One region of the Alteromonas sp. HB246098 genome, then DNA from elsewhere that is predicted to be linked to it. Evidence: predicted binding sites of a transcription regulator. Region 1 holds the regulator's gene; each other region holds the start of a gene.
The links. Region 1 encodes FliA, which starts transcription of late flagellar genes. Its sites were predicted from a motif close to CTAAAGNTNNNNNNNNNNNNGCCGATA; they were not measured.
Positions count from the first base shown of each region.

Region 1 (6,327 bases):
AACTTTCCCAAGAACTCGGCTTCCTTATTCCACCTGTTCATATACGCGACAACTTAGACTTAGAGCCTAACACTTACACCATCGCTATGCTCGGCGTCACTATTGGCGATTCCGTTATAAGTCACGACGAAGAACTTGCCATTAACCCCGGACAAGTGTTCGGAAAACTAGAAGGGCGCGCTACTAAAGACCCTGCTTTCGGGTTAGATGCGGTGTGGATTAAGCCTAATAAGCGCGAGCACGCGCAAACTCTTGGATACACGGTTGTTGATGCCGCCACTGTTGTTGCGACTCATCTTAGTCAGTTACTTTCCAATAACGCCTATCAGTTACTTGGGCATGAAGAAGCGCAGCAGCTTTTAGATATGCTCGCCAAACAGCACCCTAAATTAGTTGAAGGTTTAGTACCCGATATTCTGCCGCTTAGTACAGTTGTGAAAGTGCTGCAAACCTTGCTATTTGAAGGTGTGCCTATTCGCGATATGCGCACCATTGTTCAGACTCTTAGTGAATACGGTACACGAAGCCAAGACCCAGATGTACTGGTGTCTGCAGTGCGTATAGCACTCAAGCGTCTAATCGTTCAAGAAATTACCCAAGGGGCGAAAGAGATACCTGTCATAACCTTGGCGCCAGAGTTGGAACAGATGTTGCACCAGTCCCTTCAAGCAGGTGGTGAAGACGGTGCTGGTATCGAACCAGGTCTGGCAGACAAGCTGCAAAAATCATTGCAGCAAGCCAGTCAGCAGCAAGAGTTAGAAGGAGAACCTGCAGTACTCCTTACCTCAGGCATGCTACGACCCGTTCTGTCTCGCTTCTTAAAGTATTCTGTTGTTGGGCTGCATGTTCTTTCATACCAAGAAGTGCCTGACGACAAACAAATAAAAATAGTCAGTTCGGTCGGTCAATAATCTGACACTGGGTGATTGGAGAGGTTGCAATGAAAATTAGACGTTTCTTCGGCAAAGATATGCGTGAGGCGCTAAGCCAAGTTAAAGCTGAGTTGGGCAGTGATGCTGTGATCATGTCAAATCGCAAAGTCGCTGACGGCATCGAGCTTGTAGCAGCCTACGACAAAGAGCCTGAAGCTAAGCTTTTCACGCCTAAGGCGGCACCACAAGCCGCGGCAAAAACACCTGGCCAAAAGGCTGTGCCTAGCTTAAGTGAAATTATTGGCGATGACGGTCCTGACAGCTTAAAAGCGTTGCTGGAAAAGCAGCATGGTGGAAACCCAGTTGCAAGCAGTTCTGCACAACCAACACAGCCAATGTCAGCGAACGCTAAGCACGCCAACGAAATTGCCTCTCACTTAGATTTTTCAGAAGCGTTTATCGACGACCTTGGAACACAATCGCCAGCTCAAGATGTTGTCGAGCAAGAGACTTTTCCTGAGCACCAAGCGTCAAGTATCGGTGAAACACCTGTATCCCAGTCAGCTGAACTAGCTCAAATCAAAGAAGAGTTAGCTTCACTTCGCGACGTATTGCAGTATCAAGTTGCTGACTTAATGGAAGCGAAGAACAAGCGTCAAAAACCTGTTCATCAATATCTGGTCACGCGATTAACTGATATGGGGCTGAGTAGTGCACTAGCAACACAGCTGATTAGCTATACACCGGCTCATTACAACGAACGTGACGCGTGGGTATATCTTCTTAACCTATTGGCTAATCGCATAAATGTTACCGGAAACGATATACTTAGCTCACAAGGTGCCGTTGCATTAGTTGGGCCTACTGGTACAGGTAAAACAACCACAGTTGCAAAGTTGGCCGCCCGCTACGCGCAGAAATATGGTGCAGAGTCGGTGGCTATGATTACTATTGATACGTATAGAATTGCAGCCTATGAGCAACTAGCGACATACGGAAAAATTATTGGCTGTACTGTGCGAAAAGCGCAAACTAGTGAAGAACTTGCAGATTTATTGTTCCAACTTCGTCATAAGCGACTAGTATTGATTGATACAGCAGGTTTTAGTCAGCGTGATAGTCGATTAATTAAGCAAATTAAGCAGTTCGACAATGGCCAAATGCCAAAAGTTAAAAAATATTTGGTAGCGCAAGCCAATACGCAATATCCGGCTTTGCAGAGAATCATTCAAGCCTATGACGATATTGAACTAAGTGGCTGTATTTTCACAAAGTTAGATGAGTGCTACTCTTTAGGAGAGGTACTTAGTGCAGCGGTTGAATACCAACTACCGGTTAGTTATGTCACCGATGGTCAAAAAGTGCCTGAAGACATTAAGATTGCAGAAGCGAAATCTTTGGTTTCCGCTGCTGCAAAGCTTTATAAAAAGTACGGTTTGAATCATACTAGTGGTAACAACGCAATTAAAACAGCATAAGCAGTATGATTGACGATCAAGCGAGTAGCTTAAGAAAAATGAAGCAATCACGGTTAATCAAAGTAATCGCCGTCACTGGTGGTAAAGGTGGCGTAGGTAAAACAAACATTACACTTAACACTGCTATCGCCATGGCGAAGCAGGGCAAGCGGGTAATGGTTCTTGACGCGGACCTTGGTCTTGCAAACGTAGATGTGATGTTAGGCCTGCGAGTTGAGAAAAACTTATCTCACGTACTCTCTGGCGAGTGCACGTTGGACGAGGTTTTAGTAACCGGCCCACACGGTATTAAGATTGCTCCCGCCACATCTGGTACGCAGTCAATGGCGGAACTCTCACCCACACAGCACGCTGGCTTAATAAGAGCGTTTAGCGAGCTGCGTTCTCAAATAGACGTATTAATAGTCGACACCGCTGCTGGCATTTCAGATATGGTATTAAGCTTTTCTAAAGCCTCCCAAGATATCATGGTGGTGGTTTGCGATGAGCCAACATCACTAACTGATGCGTATGCGCTGATAAAAATCCTTAACCGTGAGCACGGTGTTTTTCGCTTTAAAGTTGTGGCCAATATGGTTCGCGATGTGCGAGAAGGTCAGGAATTATTTAGCAAATTAAGTAAAGTGACAGGGCGTTTTCTTGATGTTGCACTAGAATTAGTGGCGACGGTGCCATTTGACGAAAATATTCGCAAAGCAGTGCGTAAGCAAACAGCTATTGTAGATGCTTTTCCGGGCTCTCCTGCAGCCGTAGCGATAACCAAGCTAGCAAACAGGGCGCTTACTTGGCCTATTCCGGCGCAGCCTGGTGGCCACTTAGAATTTTTCATTGAACAATTAGTTGCAGAAAAAGCCGTAGGAAGTCAACGTTGAACAGCAAGGCAGCCGCTTATCAACAGCAAACAGATAAATCGCAGTTAGTCGAAAGACATGCGCCTCTGGTTAAGCGTATTGCGCACCATTTGATGGCGCGCCTGCCTGCGAGTGTTCTTGTTGATGACCTTATCCAATCAGGCATGATTGGTTTGTTAGAGGCCGCTCGAAACTTTGATGGGTCAAAAGGCGCAAGCTTCGAAACCTTCGCAGGTATCCGCATTCGCGGTGCCATGCTGGATGAAATACGCAAAGGTGATTGGACGCCACGTTCTGTTCACCGAAATGGTCGCGCAATAACAGAAGCGATATCTCAGGTAGAAAGTGAAACTGGGCGCGACGCACGAGATTCCGATATTGCTGACAAGCTTAATGTGAGCTTGCAGGATTATCACCAGATGCTCAATGAAGTAAATGCCGGGAAGCTGGTGGGCATTGAAGATTTAGGTGTGTCGGAAGATGTGATCACTACCGAGCAAAGTCGAGGCAGTGATGCACCGTTAGAAGATTTAATGCAGGGCGCATTTCAAAAAGCGCTGGCCCATGCAATAACGACATTACCCGAGCGAGAAGCGATTGTTCTTTCACTTTACTATGATGAAGAACTAAACTTAAGAGAAATAGGCGAGGTTCTCGACGTAAGTGAGTCGAGAGTCAGTCAAATTCATAGTCAAGCCATGTTAAAACTCAAATCACGAATGAAGTCGTGGCAAGCTGACGAAGAATAGAAATTAAAAACAATTAACCCCTCAGTGGAGGCTATTTTGGACAAAAGCATGAAAATTCTCGTGGTCGATGACTTTTCAACCATGAGACGAATCATCAAAAACCTGCTTAAAGATTTGGGTTTTGCCAATATCCAGGAAGCGGATGACGGAAGCACCGCATTACCTATGTTACAACAAGGCGATTTCGACTTTGTTGTTACTGATTGGAACATGCCTGGTATGCAGGGTATAGATCTGCTCCGAGCAATTAGAGCCGATGACAAACTTAAGCATCTGCCAGTACTTATGGTGACCGCCGAAGCGAAGAAGGAACAGATCGTTGCTGCCGCCCAAGCGGGTGTAAATGGTTACGTTGTTAAACCTTTTACCGCGGCAACGCTTAAAGAAAAATTAGATAAAATATTCGAACGTTTAGGTTGATCCAGACGCTCACCAGATAAATGAGGTTTACTGGATGTCAACGAATGTAAACGTTCCAATATCGTTAGAAGAAGCAAAGCAGCTTGTCACTTTTCTTGAAGAAGGTGACAAGGCTTCAGCTAATGCACTACTTGAAGCCGTCTCAATGAAAGAAAACGTTGAGCTATTCGCTGAAGTAGGCAAGTTGACGCGTCAACTCCACGACGCATTAAACAACTTTCAAATAGACGACCGCATCAAAAATTTAGCTACAGACGATATCCCTGATGCTCAGTCCCGCCTTACCTACGTAATTGAAGAAACCGAAAAAGCTGCTAATACTACTATGGATGCCGTAGAGGCGAGTATGCCCATCGCTGAACTGCTCGCAGAGCGAATCGAAAAGGTTATGCCAGAGTGGAAAAAGCTGATGAACCGCCAAATCGAGCTGGGTGAGTTTAAGGTTTTATGTGCAGACTTAGACGAATTGTTGGAAGACGGTTCGAATCAGTCGGCTAAACTTACACAGTTACTTACTGAAGTTTTGATGGCACAAGGTTATCAAGACTTGACTGGACAGGTTATTCGTCGCGTTATCGACTTGGTTAAAGAAGTCGAAGATAGTCTTGTAAACATGCTTACTATGTTTGGCGAACGGGACGGTGCAGAACAAACTAAACCTTCCAGCGTTAAGGCCGATAAGGTTGATGGTGTAGAGGCAGAAGGCCCAATTATTGATGCTGACAAACGAGATGACGTCGTTTCAGGTCAAGATGATGTAGATGATCTTCTGTCTAGCTTAGGTTTTTAGGGGAGCGGGTGCATGTCGTTTGATGTTGACGAGGAAATATTACAGGACTTTCTGGTTGAGGCTGGAGAGATACTTGAACAATTACAAGAACAGCTCGTTGATCTTGAGAACAATCCTGAAGACGCGGATTTGCTTAACGCAATTTTTCGCGGCTATCACACAGTAAAAGGGGGAGCGGGCTTCCTTTCTCTTACTGAGTTAGTTGAAATTTGTCACGGTGCTGAAAACGTCTTTGACGTTATGCGCAATGGCCAACGAACGCTAACGCCTGAGTTAATGGATATCATTTTGCAAGCCACTGATGTGGTAGTTGAAATGTTTGAACGAGTAAAAGCACAAGAGCCGCTAGAGCCGGCCGATGCACACCTCGTCGACCTGTTACACAAACTCAGTCGCCCAGAATCTCCAGATGAAAACATTTTCGACAGTGCAAGTGCGCCTGCCGCCGAGCCAGAAGTTGTCGCGGCTGAGCCCGAGGTCGTTGCAGAAGAGCCGGAACTAGTTATAGATGAACCAGTGCCAGCAGCGTCAGATACCAGTGAAAGTAGCGGTGGTATAGAAGAAATTACCGAAGATGAGTTTGAGGCTCTCCTTGATGAGCTTCATGGAGGTGGTGCTCCAGGACAAGCTGCATCAACCAATACAAAACCCGCCAAAACGGAGCCTGCGCAAACGTCAGCACCAGCGGCGAGCACTGACAGTGATGACATTACTGATGAAGAGTTCGAAGCACTGTTAGATGATCTGCACGGAAAAGGTCAGTTTGGTGGAGACGAAAAAAGTGCTGCAGAACCAGCATCAGCAGCTGCTCCGGCAAGTAGTGCCGGTGATGAAGAAATTACCGACGATGAATTTGAAGCTCTGCTTGATCAGCTTCACGGCTCAGGTCAAGGGCCAACTAAACAAGGCTCTGCTCCAGCGGCACCTGAACCTCCTGTAGACAAAGCGGCTACCGAGGCTGTTCAAAAAGCAAAGCAAGCTTCGAGTGCCCCGGCTGCGCCTAAGGCGAAGCCCGCACCTAGTGCAGCAAGCCCAGCTAAAACGAGTAAAGCAGCTGCACCTAAAGCACCTGCCAAGAAAGATGATAAGAAAGGGGCTCCTGCTCCACCACCTGCTGAGACAACGGTACGTGTAGACACAAAGCGTTTAGACCAAATTATGAATATG
Region 1 is NZ_JBTZUG010000001.1:1,100,970-1,107,296, reverse strand. It holds gene flhA (flagellar biosynthesis protein FlhA) at 1-911, shown strand, start outside; gene flhF (flagellar biosynthesis protein FlhF) at 941-2,350, shown strand; gene ACYTPF_RS04750 (MinD/ParA family protein) at 2,356-3,222, shown strand; gene ACYTPF_RS04745 (RNA polymerase sigma factor FliA) at 3,219-3,950, shown strand; gene cheY (chemotaxis response regulator CheY) at 3,987-4,370, shown strand; gene ACYTPF_RS04735 (protein phosphatase CheZ) at 4,405-5,160, shown strand; gene ACYTPF_RS04730 (chemotaxis protein CheA) at 5,173-6,327, shown strand, end outside.

Region 2 (6,327 bases), on a different contig from region 1:
ACGCCGTTGTTCCATAAGTGGTAACTTAGCGCATCAGAGATTTCGTCATCTAAGAATGACAACAAACGGTCTCGCATATTAACCAGATCGACTTTTACTCCCAAGCCTCTAAAGATACTGGCATATTCCGACCCAATTACACCTGCACCATAAATTATGATGGACTTTGGATCGTGATCTAAAGATAAGATGGTGTCAGAGTTATAAATACGAGGGTGATTAAAATCGATATCTTTCGGGCAATAGGGGCGCGAACCTGTAGCTATTGCTATTTGTGCTGCTGTGACCGTGTCCTTCGAGCCATCTTCTCGGGTTATTTCCAAGGTGTGAGCATCGACAAAGCTGGCTTCGCCATGAAACAGGGTAACGCGGTTCCTATCATAAAAAGAAGAGCGCAGGCGAGTTTGGCTTTGCACTACGCCACTAGCATGGCGCATGATGTCTGAAAATGTAAGGCTCTTACTTAAGTGGTTGTCGGCAAACAGGGGAGACGTATTGTATTCAATAAGACGACTGACAGAGTGACGAAGCGCTTTAGATGGAATGGTTCCCCAGTGGGTACAGCCGCCACCAACTGCTTCGTATCGCTCTACCACAGCCACTTTTTTACCGGCCTTGGCAAGCTGCATTGCAACACCTTCTCCACCAGGGCCAGTGCCTATAACTATCGCGTCGTAATGATACGACGGAGCTTTAGTTTTTTGCTTCGTTGCCATCTTCCTTTCCCATATTGTTATCTTTGTATTACGCGGCATATCAAAATAGTGAGCCGCAATACAAAATAAGTGATTCTGGTTTTAGTATAACTACCTTACTTACTTTGTAATTCCAACTATAGAATAAAAAAAACCACATAAGCAGATACTTATGTGGTTTTCGTTTTAATCCAATTAGCTAAAAGAATACGTAATTCTACGCCATTTGTAGTGACAGGCTTTGCAGCTGGACCCATTTCTCTTTCTGCACTGCAAAGGCGTGCTTCATCTCTTTATATTTGTAAGCAAGCTCTAATCCTTCAATGCTGCGTTTTAATGTACGCTTCTTAACGCGCATAACGCGCTTTTTCGTTGCGTAGTACTCACTCATCCGCTGCATTAGCAGGTCGTACTCTTCTTGAATAGTGTGCATCATTTCTTCCGCATTCGGTAGTAACGATACTTTTTCACTTGCTCTTTGAAGCTGCATGGCCGCCAGAGCCTTTTCGATGCGTTCTTCAGGCACCTTGCGAAGGTTCGACGTTAAACCTACATAAGACAGCCCTTTGATCAGCCATTTAGTCGGATCAAACTGATACCAACGAATGCCATTACGGTAGTCGTACTCAAAAATATGGTGATAGTTGTGATAACCCTCACCAAAAGTAAAGAATGCTAAGACGCCATTATCACGTGCCGTATTCTTATCGGTGTAAGGCTGACTACCCCAGAAGTGAGCAAGTGAGTTAATGAAGAAGGTAACGTGGTGAACCAGCACTAAGCGCAACACACCGGCTACTAAGATCATGCCCATGACGTCGCCGTTCAGATAACCCAAAAGACCAGTAATACCAAAGTTAGCAGCGAGTACGATAGGCAAGTAGTATTTGTGCTGCCACATTACAACGCTATCTTTTTGTAGATCTTTACAGTTGCTGTAATCATCGTAACGCTTGGCTTGATACTCGCGTAACATCCAGCCGATGTGCGCAAACCAAAGCCCTTTCTTTGCAGAGTAGGGGTCTTTGTCGTTGTCATCTACATGGCGATGGTGAACGCGATGATCTGACGACCAGTGCAAGATACTGTTTTGCAGGGCCATCGCCCCACCAATCGCTAATACGACACGAACTACAATGTTGGCATCGTAGGTTTTATGTGACCACAAGCGATGATACCCAGCGGTTATCGACATACCGGTGAAATAGAATAGGAATATGGCGGTACCGATTTCTGCCCAATCGATACCCTGATATGCCACCCAAAGCGGCACACCTATAAATGCAATTGCGCCTGATATTATAAATACCAGCACATTCGTTAGGATAAGAGGAGGTTTTTTCATTTTATACAACTTGGCTTACAACTGTTCGCTAATTTATCTTTTTACGAGGCTTCAGGCAAGCAAAACCCGTATAAGTTCTGCTTACATGTGTAAAGTTTAATTATAGCCGAGGGTGGCTAAAACGCTGGTGAAACGTAAGAATTAATGCTTAACCCTTGTTTATAAAAGAGATGATTTTGTTTCCCTTTCCCCATCAGTGCGTGTTGCGATAAACTAGGCGTGCTAGTCTTTGATGTATGAGGTTCGATTGCGTTAATGGTTATTCAGATGACGTTGAAAGTAGACTCTAAAGTTAAAAAATCATCAGACCATTAAAAGTTAATGAACACAGGGTGCGAACGTGAGCCGACAAGAACAGAAATTAAAAACCCGCCAAAATATTATCCATGCTGCGTTTTCACTGCTAGACGAAAACCGCAGTTTATCGGCAATAAGTTTGCGCGAAGTTGCCCGAGAAGCTGGTATTGCCCCCACGTCGTTTTATCGACACTTTAAAGATATGGACGAGTTGGGTTTAACGCTGGTGGATGAAGCAGGTTTGGCCCTTCGTCAGCTTATGCGCCAGGCTAGAAGGCGCATAGCTTCAGGCGGGGGCGTCATCCATACCTCTGTTGAAACCTTTATGGAATTCATCGCGGCCAACACAAACGTATTTCGTTTATTACTGCGAGAGCATACCGGTACGTCGTCTGCTTACCGACTAGCAGTGTTCAGAGAAATTCAACATTTCATCGATGAACTTACTGACTACATTATCGAGCAGCAGGGTGTGGAATACGCCTGTGCCCAGTTACAAGCCGATGCCATGGTAAGACTGGTATTCAGTGCCGGAGCTGAAGCATTAGAAGCGGATGATAAGCTTAGAAGTGAAATCGGTGAGAGAGTGAAAGCGCAACTTCGCTTTGTTCAAATAGGCGCTACGCAGAAAGCGTAGCACGGAAGTATTATCAAGTATTTTACGAAACAGATTCTAGTGTAAGCCTTCTTATTACATGGAATATAGCTTGTTAAGCTCTTAATACGATAACGCTGGGTTCAACCAGTTAATTTTAAGAAAGAGAGCAAGATATGTATTATTCAGTTTTAGAAGTTACACCTACCAATGAAGCGTGGATCCCACACTATGTAAAACTCGCCGCGGATATCGTGTCAAAACATGGTGGAAAATATTTAGCGAACAGTGCAAATCATCAAACTTTAGAGGGCGAGAGAGAAGAACCCGCCATTCGCGTTATTATACAGTGGCCTTCAAAACAAAGCGCACTCGACTTTATGTCTGACCCAGATTACCTTCCGCTACTAAAACTAAGAACTGACGGCTCAATAAGCCATCACGTTCTTGTAGAAGGCAAGGAGTAGTAGAAAATGACTTACACGCAAACTAGACTTTGCGTGTAAGTAGTACACCTGCCTCGATGTGATGAGTGAACGGGAACTGATCGAAAAGCGCAGACTGCGAAATATTGTGAGTCTTACTCAAAAGCTCAAGGTTCTGCGCTAAAGTCTCAGGGTTACACGAGATATACACAATATTATCGTAATCCTGGATCATTCTTAGCGAGTCTTCATCTAACCCAGCTCTTGGAGGGTCGACCAATACAGTGGTGAAATTGTAAGTGCTTAAATCAATGCCTTCTAAGCGACTAAACGTACGCTCGCCCTTCATAGCCTGTGTGAATTCTTCAGCCGCTAACCTAACAATTTTTACATTGCTCAGCTCATTCTGCTCAATATTAAATTGTGCAGCCTGCACCGAAGGTTTAGCTATTTCGGTACCCACCACATTATCAAAGTGAAGTGCTAGCGGAAGTGAAAAGTTTCCGGCGCCGCAATACATTTCCAGTAAATCGCCTGAAAGTGGCTTTACACAATCTAAGGCCCATTCAATCATTTTACAGTTCACTTCAGCATTGGGCTGAGTAAAACTGTTTTCTATATGCTTGAAAACGAATTCTCTACCGTTTACTGGTAAACGCTCAATCACAAAATCGTTGTCGATAATGAGTTTTTGTTTTCTAGCGCGACCAATGATGTTTACTTTGGGAAAGTGAGTCTCAAGTGTCGCTTTTAATTCTTTTGCAGCCACTTGCCATTCTTCATCTAATTGACGATGGTATAAAAGACTTATAACAAGTTCGCCAGACAGTGCAGAAAGGTAATCGATTTGAAATAACTTTTTTCTGAGAGTTTCGTTTGGTCTTACTTCTTCAAGCAAAAGTCTCATCGCATCGTTTATTGCTTTGCATGCAGGGGGAAAGCTATCTACACGATATTTTTCTTTCGTTTCCTGATTAAACATTATGTGGAATAAGTCATCGCCCTCATGCCACACTCTAAACTCGGCACGCATACGATAGTGTGTTGGCTGAGACGGGAATACAGAAAGCTCTGGTGCATTGAATGGAGAAAGCAACGCAGTGAGACGATTTACTTTTTCGTCCAACTGATCTTGATAGCGTTGTTGTTCATTGGTGGTCATAAAATTCTCCATTCATTATTAAGGTCGCGAATTGTAGTCCCTTAAAAAATAACTGCAACAAGCGCTCCCGACTTCTTCATTATTAGTATGCATGATTGCTTAAATAGCTTTTAGAAAAAAATGCTGTATTAAAATTAAACAATATTGATTCTTTGCCGATAATAAGAATGAGGACAGTGAGGATCAAATTATGAACGTGGGTCAAATTAAAGCTTTTATGGGAGACCAAAAGGTTGATCAGAAAGCGGATCAAAAGGCAACGGTTCACCCGAATGAAGCGCTTAAAAAGCAGCTGCAGCAAGACGGATTGCAGCAAGCCGCTGAGTTCTCGAAGCAACAAGCAGCTTCAGTATCTGTTTCAAGTAGCCAGACGAGTATCGGCTTGCGCGTGGTAAGTAGCAATATTAATCAAGCGTTGGAAATAGATGGGCAAAAACCACAAGAAACGAAAGAGAAAAACCTTGAAGAAAAGTCGAGCGGTTTATTCGATTTTGAAAAAGTAGCGCGAAACGTACTTAAGTTCGTGGGCAGCGTTATTCGCGGCGCAGCCGATGGAGGTGCCAGCGACGAAAAGCTGACCGGGCTATTTAGCCAAGCAAGGGAAGGAGTAAGCCGCGGTTTCGCAATGGCTGAAAAAGATCTCGCTGGGTTTATGAATGAAGAGATTGAGCAAGGTATAACGAAAAGCCGGGATCTTATTGATACGGGTATTAATGATCTAGAAACCGATATCTTCGGTCGCCAACAGCCTAATGCTGTTCAACTTTCATCCTTAGAAGCTTTAGCTGCATCGGACGAAAAAAGCGGTAGTTTGGTAATTCGTACTAAAGATGGTGATGAGGTGAGCTTTAGTTTTGAAAGCCTGAGATCTTTCCAGGCTTCTCAGCAATTCAATTTTCAAGCTCAGGCATCTCAAGATCTATCTGGCGGAAATGGTGAACAAAATGAAAATGGTTTTTCGGCGAGCTATTCTCAACAAACGTCTTATCAATATTATGAAAGAAGCGGTATAAGCTTTTCATTAAAAGGAGAGCTTGATGAAGAGGAATTGAATTCGATAGCTGATTTAGTTGGACAAGTACAGGATCTAGCCGACACCTTCTATAGTGGTGATATCGACAAGGCATTTGAAGAAGCACTGAGTTTAGGCTTTGATGATAAAGAGTTGGTTGGTTACGCACTACAACTAAATAGAACAACACAAACAGAAGTGCTAAAGACATACGAAAATATTCAGCACTATAACGAAGATAAAAGCGACAACGCGAAGTTCGGTAATGTGGTTAATCCAATCGCTCAATATCTAGAGAAAATGATGGATACCTTTGCTAACGCAGAAAGTAAGTTAGAAAGTAACGAAGACTATAATGCGTTAATAGCTGGCATTATTAACGAAATGGAAGGTGTACAGGTTCCTGACCTTATATCCGCCATAAATAGATTTCGATCTTTTAATCAAACTTTATTAGATGGCCTTCCTCAATCTGCTGAAACCAGCGAGAGCTAATGCTTATGACAATAAAAAGCCCGGAAGCGAGAGCTTACCGGGCTTTTTTACATAACTAAAAACTACGAATAAGAATTACACGTGTTCGACTTTGTCCTTTGCAGGTCGAACTTTCAACGTTCGTTCCTGGAAGATTGAGTCATTTGTTTTATCAATAACACTGCTAAGGTCGTCTGTGACAACCTCAATAAAACCGTAACCTTTTCTTTTTCCAGTTTTGCGATCCTTCATTAAACGAACCGACTGCACTTCAATAAAGCTACTGAAGTATTCCTTTACTGCATTCTCGTTTGCCCTATAG
Region 2 is NZ_JBTZUG010000010.1:659-6,985, reverse strand. It holds gene sthA (Si-specific NAD(P)(+) transhydrogenase) at 1-716, opposite strand, end outside; gene ACYTPF_RS17460 (acyl-CoA desaturase) at 913-2,040, opposite strand; gene fabR (HTH-type transcriptional repressor FabR) at 2,381-2,974, shown strand; gene ACYTPF_RS17450 (DUF1330 domain-containing protein) at 3,109-3,399, shown strand; gene trmA (tRNA (uridine(54)-C5)-methyltransferase TrmA) at 3,422-4,519, opposite strand; gene ACYTPF_RS17440 (DUF5610 domain-containing protein) at 4,710-6,026, shown strand; gene ACYTPF_RS17435 (RNA recognition motif domain-containing protein) at 6,102-6,327, opposite strand, start outside.
Region 2: ACYTPF_RS17440 (DUF5610 domain-containing protein) is a predicted target of FliA. The motif match lies at 4,654-4,680, and genes of this name have one in related genera.

Region 3 (6,327 bases), on a different contig from region 1:
GCCAGACACAGTGAAGCAACAACGCTTTGCATCAAAAAGATCCAACCGCGTCGTTGTCCTAGCAACGGCGGCTTAAGCTTATCGACAAGGGGCGACCATAAAAAATTAAATGAGTAGGTGGCGAAGATGATACCGAAGAGGCCAATAGCCGAACGCGATAAACCTTCATCTTTTAGCCAAGCCGATAACACTGAACCAATCATGATCCAAGGAAAACCACTGGAAATGCCAAATAGAAAAATCGTTAGGTAGCGTTTGTCGTTGAACGTTTTTAATGCAGTAAGCAATACTTCGGCCTTCAGCGGTAACTCAAAAGTATATTGAGCCACGAACCACTGTGTTTAGCAATAAAACTGTGAAGGCGATATCAATAATAGAGGTAAGCAGGATAAGCTAATAGTATGAGGTGAGCCGCTGTAAAGCGAACCCTGTTCACGGGCGAATACCAACACAGTCTAAAGGGCAATGCCCCAAACCTTCCAGAAAGTTAACGCAGTTTGTTAACTCATCAACAAGGAACTGGTCTTTTGTTAGTTTATCTTCATTCCAGTAATGCACTTGATGAAGCAAATGCCAAAAAACACGCTCTTTTTGGGTATATGGCTGGGTTAATGTGCATTCAATTTGCCCCCATTCTTCCATACTATCCCAAAAGAATAGCTCGATCTCCTCGATAGGAAGCTCTCCCTGCCAAAATGCTCTCAAATAGAAACACAGCTGTTTCGCTTTGTTATCTACAAAATTCTGAACATTCACAAGTCACTCAACCGTCGTTGTTTGCTAAAAATAGTATAGCCCATTACATGATTACCTTTGACTTCAACACCCCATTATTCGTGTGAATATAGGTAGGTAACTGTTTTGGGTAATGATTTAGCCTAATCCTAAGATAGAGGAATTACCAGCCTAGATGTCTAGTCCAGCCTATGATGCTATTTGCAACTATATGAATATTTGGGGTTTTGTTGATTTCTTTTATACTAAAGGTTAAAGAATTATTTGGCAGGTGGACTTGTCTATAGTGCAACTTTAGTTCGTTTTTTGCGCGAACTTTTCTTTTCATTGCGGTGCTTGCTTCCCAGTCGTTAAAGTTTATTAAAGACAAGTCAAGAATGGGAAAGCTGGCTTTCGCGATAGTATCAATCACTAAGTTATTTGTTTTTTCTTGAGGCCAAAATGGCGATATAGCGACAAACGAATCTGGTTGTAAACCAGGCTGCATTTCGACTGCAGACAAGTAGGCCGTTGCAAGCATTCCTTGCGCAATCACCATGCGGTATCCCGTTCTATCTTGCAAATAATTATCTAAAGCACTGAGTTGCAGCGTTAGTGCCGTCGTCGTTGATTCAAAGTCAAGGTACTGAGTAAGTTGATCACTTCTAGGGTGGATTATTGATTCGCTTTCCATCGATGATGACGCGCTTTCTGCTTGAGCTTCATCGGTTTGTTCTTCAGTAGTTAGAGACGATGGTGAATTTGTCGACAAATTAAAAGGGCTGATAACTACGTTCCATCCTTTCTCTGCAAGCATACTCGCTAAGCTGTTACCTTGAGCAAGAGTAAGACTAGATGGAAAGGGCTCAGTGAGTACGACAGCAACACCCAAAGGAAGCGGAGTTTGTGCCTCGATGACATTAACAGGGGCTTTCTCTTCGCCAACCATTAACGCGTCCACTTCTCCGGGCAAATAGGCATTACTTACATCTGTGAAAAAATCACAATGTGCTGTTACAGGCAGCAGCGAGACGATAACTGCAAATGTTATAAGAAGAGCGTGCCTTTTCATAAAAAACGGTTTGCCTTTACCAATTTTTGATTTGCGCGGTTAGGGCAGCATCAAATCAATTCATACACCAAGCATTCTACGAAGGTTATCGGCAGTGCCTTATAAAACTAAAATGAAGTCTATAGACAATACCAGTACGCATAGATAATTACCCACTCAGCGAGATTTGCAATGTTCTTAATTGCGGCGTGTTACCGAAGGTATTATTACTCAATACTTTCAGAAAGGGCTTTGGGTTGGTACTGGCTAAAAGGGATAGGGATATGAAAATGCTGCCAATGCCCAAATGTGGGATGGGAAAAGCTTAAGCTTTCTGCATGTAGCTGTAAGCGAGAGGCCATAGATAACGCTTCTTCATGGGCATAAAGTCTGTCACCTAAAATTGGATGGCCTAAAGCAAGCATATGCACGCGCAATTGGTGAGAGCGACCTGTGATGGGGTAAAGGGCAACTAAAGAGTAGGGCAAACCTTTTTCATCATGGGAACGCTCGACAACGTCAAAATGCGTTACTGCTTTCTTACCGCGCTCGAAGTCTACCATTTGCTTCGGTCTGTTCGGCCAATCGCAAATGAGGGGTAAATTAACCTCTCCACTGTCTTGTGCTACATGACCGTGCACTCGGGCAAAATAGCGCTTTTTAGTTTGTCGAAGCTCAAATTGTTTTGATATATGGCGATGACTACCTTTATTCAGTGCCAGCACTAAGATACCCGATGTCGCCATATCTAGCCGATGAACTACCGTGGCAGTAGGATATACACAATTAACACGGCTAATAAGCGAGTCTCGGTGCTCTAAGGCCTTACCCGGCACGCTTAATAGCCCGCTAGGCTTGTGCGCTACCAGCATATCCTCATCTTGATAAAGGATATCAAGATAAGGCGTCATAGGCGGGTTATAAACAAAACTCGGGTTTGGCATTATGTACTCGTTACTTCAACGTTGTTCTTTCAGTGCTTAACATTTCGCATTTACGGGTTGTTCACCACAATACGTATTGCGTCTAGCTGAACATCAGCTTCCTGAATGACCTTATCGAGCGCATTCATTTGCGTTTCAATAAATTCAATTTCGCTATCGCGCACAGCGGGATTGCGCTTTTGAAGATCCCGCAAGCGCTGTATTTCGTCATTCAAAGTACTGTGCATATCGTTAAGGGCATCATGCTGCTTTTGGTTAGCCTCGTGATGGGCAAGCTTACGCGCTTTCTCAATAGCAAGTTCAAGGGGCTGCTGCAGTGCTTTTAGAAGTTGAGAAGAAATCTTGCGACCAATTTTACGCTTAACATCAAAACTTAAGTCAGAAGGATTGCCCTGCGCATCTAAACATACCCGCACTGGCGTTTGTGGCAAGAAACGGCTTAACTGAAGTGCTTTCGGTGCTTGTGCGTGCAGCACGAAAAGGGTTTCTATCCAGTAGGCTCCCTTCGGCAGAGAAGGCTCAGCAATAAAGCCCATGCTGCTTTTTCCGTGAACGTCTGTAAGTACTACGTCCATGGCAGTATGCACAAGTGGATGATCCCAACTTAGAAACTGTACGTTTTCAAGCGTGGTAGCAACACGGCGTTTGTAAGTCACCGTCATGCCCTCTGGGTCAAGCCCTGGAAGCTGACTCACCATCGATTCGGTTGGCATAAGGATAAAGCAATCGTTGCCTTTCTCGTCTTGCTGGACGCCGATAGCGTCAAATACACGGCCCATAAAGCGAGATAAATCTTGTTCGCTATCAAGGGTGATAATATCTTCAAGCAGTTGCTCTACACGGCCTTCGCCAGAAGCATTAAGCTCTAGAAGACGATCGCGACCGGCTTCTAGTTGCGCCACGAGCTGGCTATTAAGCGTAACACTCATGTTCACTAGCTCATCACGGGCGCTCATATCGTCAGGGTGTAAGCAGGCACCAATAAGCAATGGCTTCACGTCGTCAAACACGCCAGAGCCGGTCGGACAGGTCTTCTCAAAGGCATTCAGCCCTTCGTGATACCAGTCTAGCAATACGTGCTGCGCGGTTTTCGCTAAATACGGTACGTGGATTTGTACAGTTTGAGTTTGGCCAATACGGTCAAGACGACCAATACGTTGTTCAAGCAGATCTGGCGTAATAGGCAAATCGAACAGCACCAAATGGTGAGCGAACTGGAAGTTACGACCTTCGCTGCCTATTTCACTACACAGTAGAATTTGTGCGCCGTCTTCTTCGTCAGCAAAGTAATGGGCCGCCTTATCGCGCTCTACGATGCTCATGCCTTCGTGGAATACGCTATGGCGAATACCGGTTTGCGTGCGAATGACTTCGCCTAACTCTTGTGCCGTACGAGCGCTGGCGCAAATAAGCAGAATTTTTTCTGGCTTAACGCTTTGCATAAAATCTAGAAGCCATTCAACGCGAGGGTCGTGCTTAGTCCAGCTATTAACAACACTTGCCATACGCTCAGGGTAGAGTGAATAGGTTAGGTCGCCGCCGCTCACTGCCTCTGAATAAACCTCCGGCAACGCCAATTCATATGCGCTTAGTTTACGCTCTGGAAACCCTTCGATATTGGCGCGGCGATTTCTAAATAGCATGCGACCTGTACCGTGACAGTCAATAAGTTGATGCAGCAACGCATGGCGATTGTCCGGCGAGCTTAAATCACCCGCATGTTCCATTACGTCAGGCGCAAACTCAGCAAGTTTGCTACGTTGCTTGTCGTTAGGCTCGGCGTCTGAAAGTAATGGCGCGACCGCATCGGCGAGCTGACTGTATTTCGATTCTTCATCTAAGAAAGCGTCGTAACTATGGAAGCGAGCCGGGTCGAGTAGGCGTAAGCGTGCAAAGTGGCTTTCGTGACCAAGTTGATCAGGCGTTGCGGTAAGTAGCAATACGCCAGGCGTTTGGTTGGCTAGTGCTTCAACACACAGGTATTCGGCAGAAGGAGCCTCACTTGACCACGCAAGGTGGTGGGCTTCATCGACAACCATCAAATCCCAACCTGCGGCTTGAATTTGCTGCTGGCGTTTTTCGCTCTTACTTAGAAAGTCGATACTGCAAAGTACCAGCTGATCGCTTTCAAATGGGTTTACTGCGCCTGTGTCAGCTGTATCGTCATCTTCTAGACCTTCGCTCTTCTCAATTGCTTCGCAACGACTCTCATCGTAAATGGCAAAAGGAAGATTTACGCGGCGCAGCATCTCAACTAGCCATTGGTGCATGAGCGAGTCTGGAACCAAGATAAGCACGCGCTCGGCACGACCAGTTTTAAGCTGCTGGTGAATAATTAGCGCTGCTTCAATAGTTTTACCAAGCCCTACTTCATCAGCAAGCAATACGCGAGGCGCGTGTCTTCCACCTACCTCTGACGCTATGTGTAGCTGGTGCGGGATAAGCGATATACGGGCACCGGCAAGGCCGATAGTACTTGAACGCAAATATTCGTATTGATGATCTAGGGCGCGTTCACGTAAGTCGAACCATTTCGGATTGTCTAGTTGCTGACTAAACAGGCGCTTTTCAGGTTGGTTTAAGCGAATGTGGCTGTCTAGCATGGTTTCAGGTAAGCGCACTTGGGCTTTGGTATCTTCCCTGAGCCCGTGATAAATAAATAAACCTTGGCTCTCTTCTTTTTCAGTAATGGTCATTTCCCAGCCATCTTGGCTTTTGACCGTTTCGCCAATTTCGAATATTAGTCGCGTAAGCGGCGCGTCTTGCTTTGTGTATTTTCGCGCTTCGCCTGTTGCCGGATACAACACTTCAACTGAACGGAAATCGTTACCGATAACTACGCCCAGCCCCAGCTCTATTTCGGTGTTGCTTAACCAACGCTGACCAACTAAAAATTGACTATCTGAACTCATAAATCACCAACCTGTTTTTCGGGGGCGGTATTGTACGCATTGCGTTGTGATAAGTCATTAATACTAGCTTATTTGATTTACGGTTGCAGGTAAGGGATTGATTGAGTACCTACGCTTCTGCGTCAACAAGACGATTAGCACTAGTAAGCCTTCATTACTTCATAAATAGAATGCTGGTAGCAAAAGAATAAGAACGTTAACGTGCCCATCAGGCTTGCTTTGTCACAGGGTTGGCGTAAAACTGTCGTATCACTGACCATGGATATTTCTTACTGTTAACCGCGTTACGTTTTTAACGTATGTGAAGCGCAGCTAACAGGAGGAAGCGCGAGATGGATATGAAAGTAGACAGTCAAAAGCTTATACAACTTCGCAATGCTAAGGCATGGAGTCAGCAGCATCTGGCAGATGTGTCTGGGTTGAGTTTGCGTACTATTCAGCGAATTGAGAAAACACAATCTGCATCACACGATTCAATAGGCGCACTTGCTTCGGTTTTCGAAACGACGCCCGATGCGCTTTTAATGGGGGAATCCTACGCCACCCCAAGTCATGCTCAAAGGCAGCCAGCCACGCAAATTTCTACTGCGGGTGACAGTGCGGTAGCTCAGCATGGCGTTACTCAGCAGGATGACCGCCCAACGTCGTTGAATCCCCAACATGTTCTTTGGATCACGCTAGCGCTCGCCATCAGTTTGTTTTTTGC
Region 3 is NZ_JBTZUG010000007.1:53,294-59,620, forward strand. It holds gene ACYTPF_RS14830 (AmpG family muropeptide MFS transporter) at 1-329, opposite strand, end outside; gene ACYTPF_RS14835 (hypothetical protein) at 433-756, opposite strand; gene ACYTPF_RS14840 (DUF3530 family protein) at 899-1,786, opposite strand; gene rluA (bifunctional tRNA pseudouridine(32) synthase/23S rRNA pseudouridine(746) synthase RluA) at 1,993-2,709, opposite strand; gene rapA (RNA polymerase-associated protein RapA) at 2,760-5,621, opposite strand; gene ACYTPF_RS14855 (DUF4019 domain-containing protein) at 5,954-6,327, shown strand, end outside.
Region 3: ACYTPF_RS14840 (DUF3530 family protein) is a predicted target of FliA. The motif match lies at 1,873-1,899, and genes of this name have one in related genera.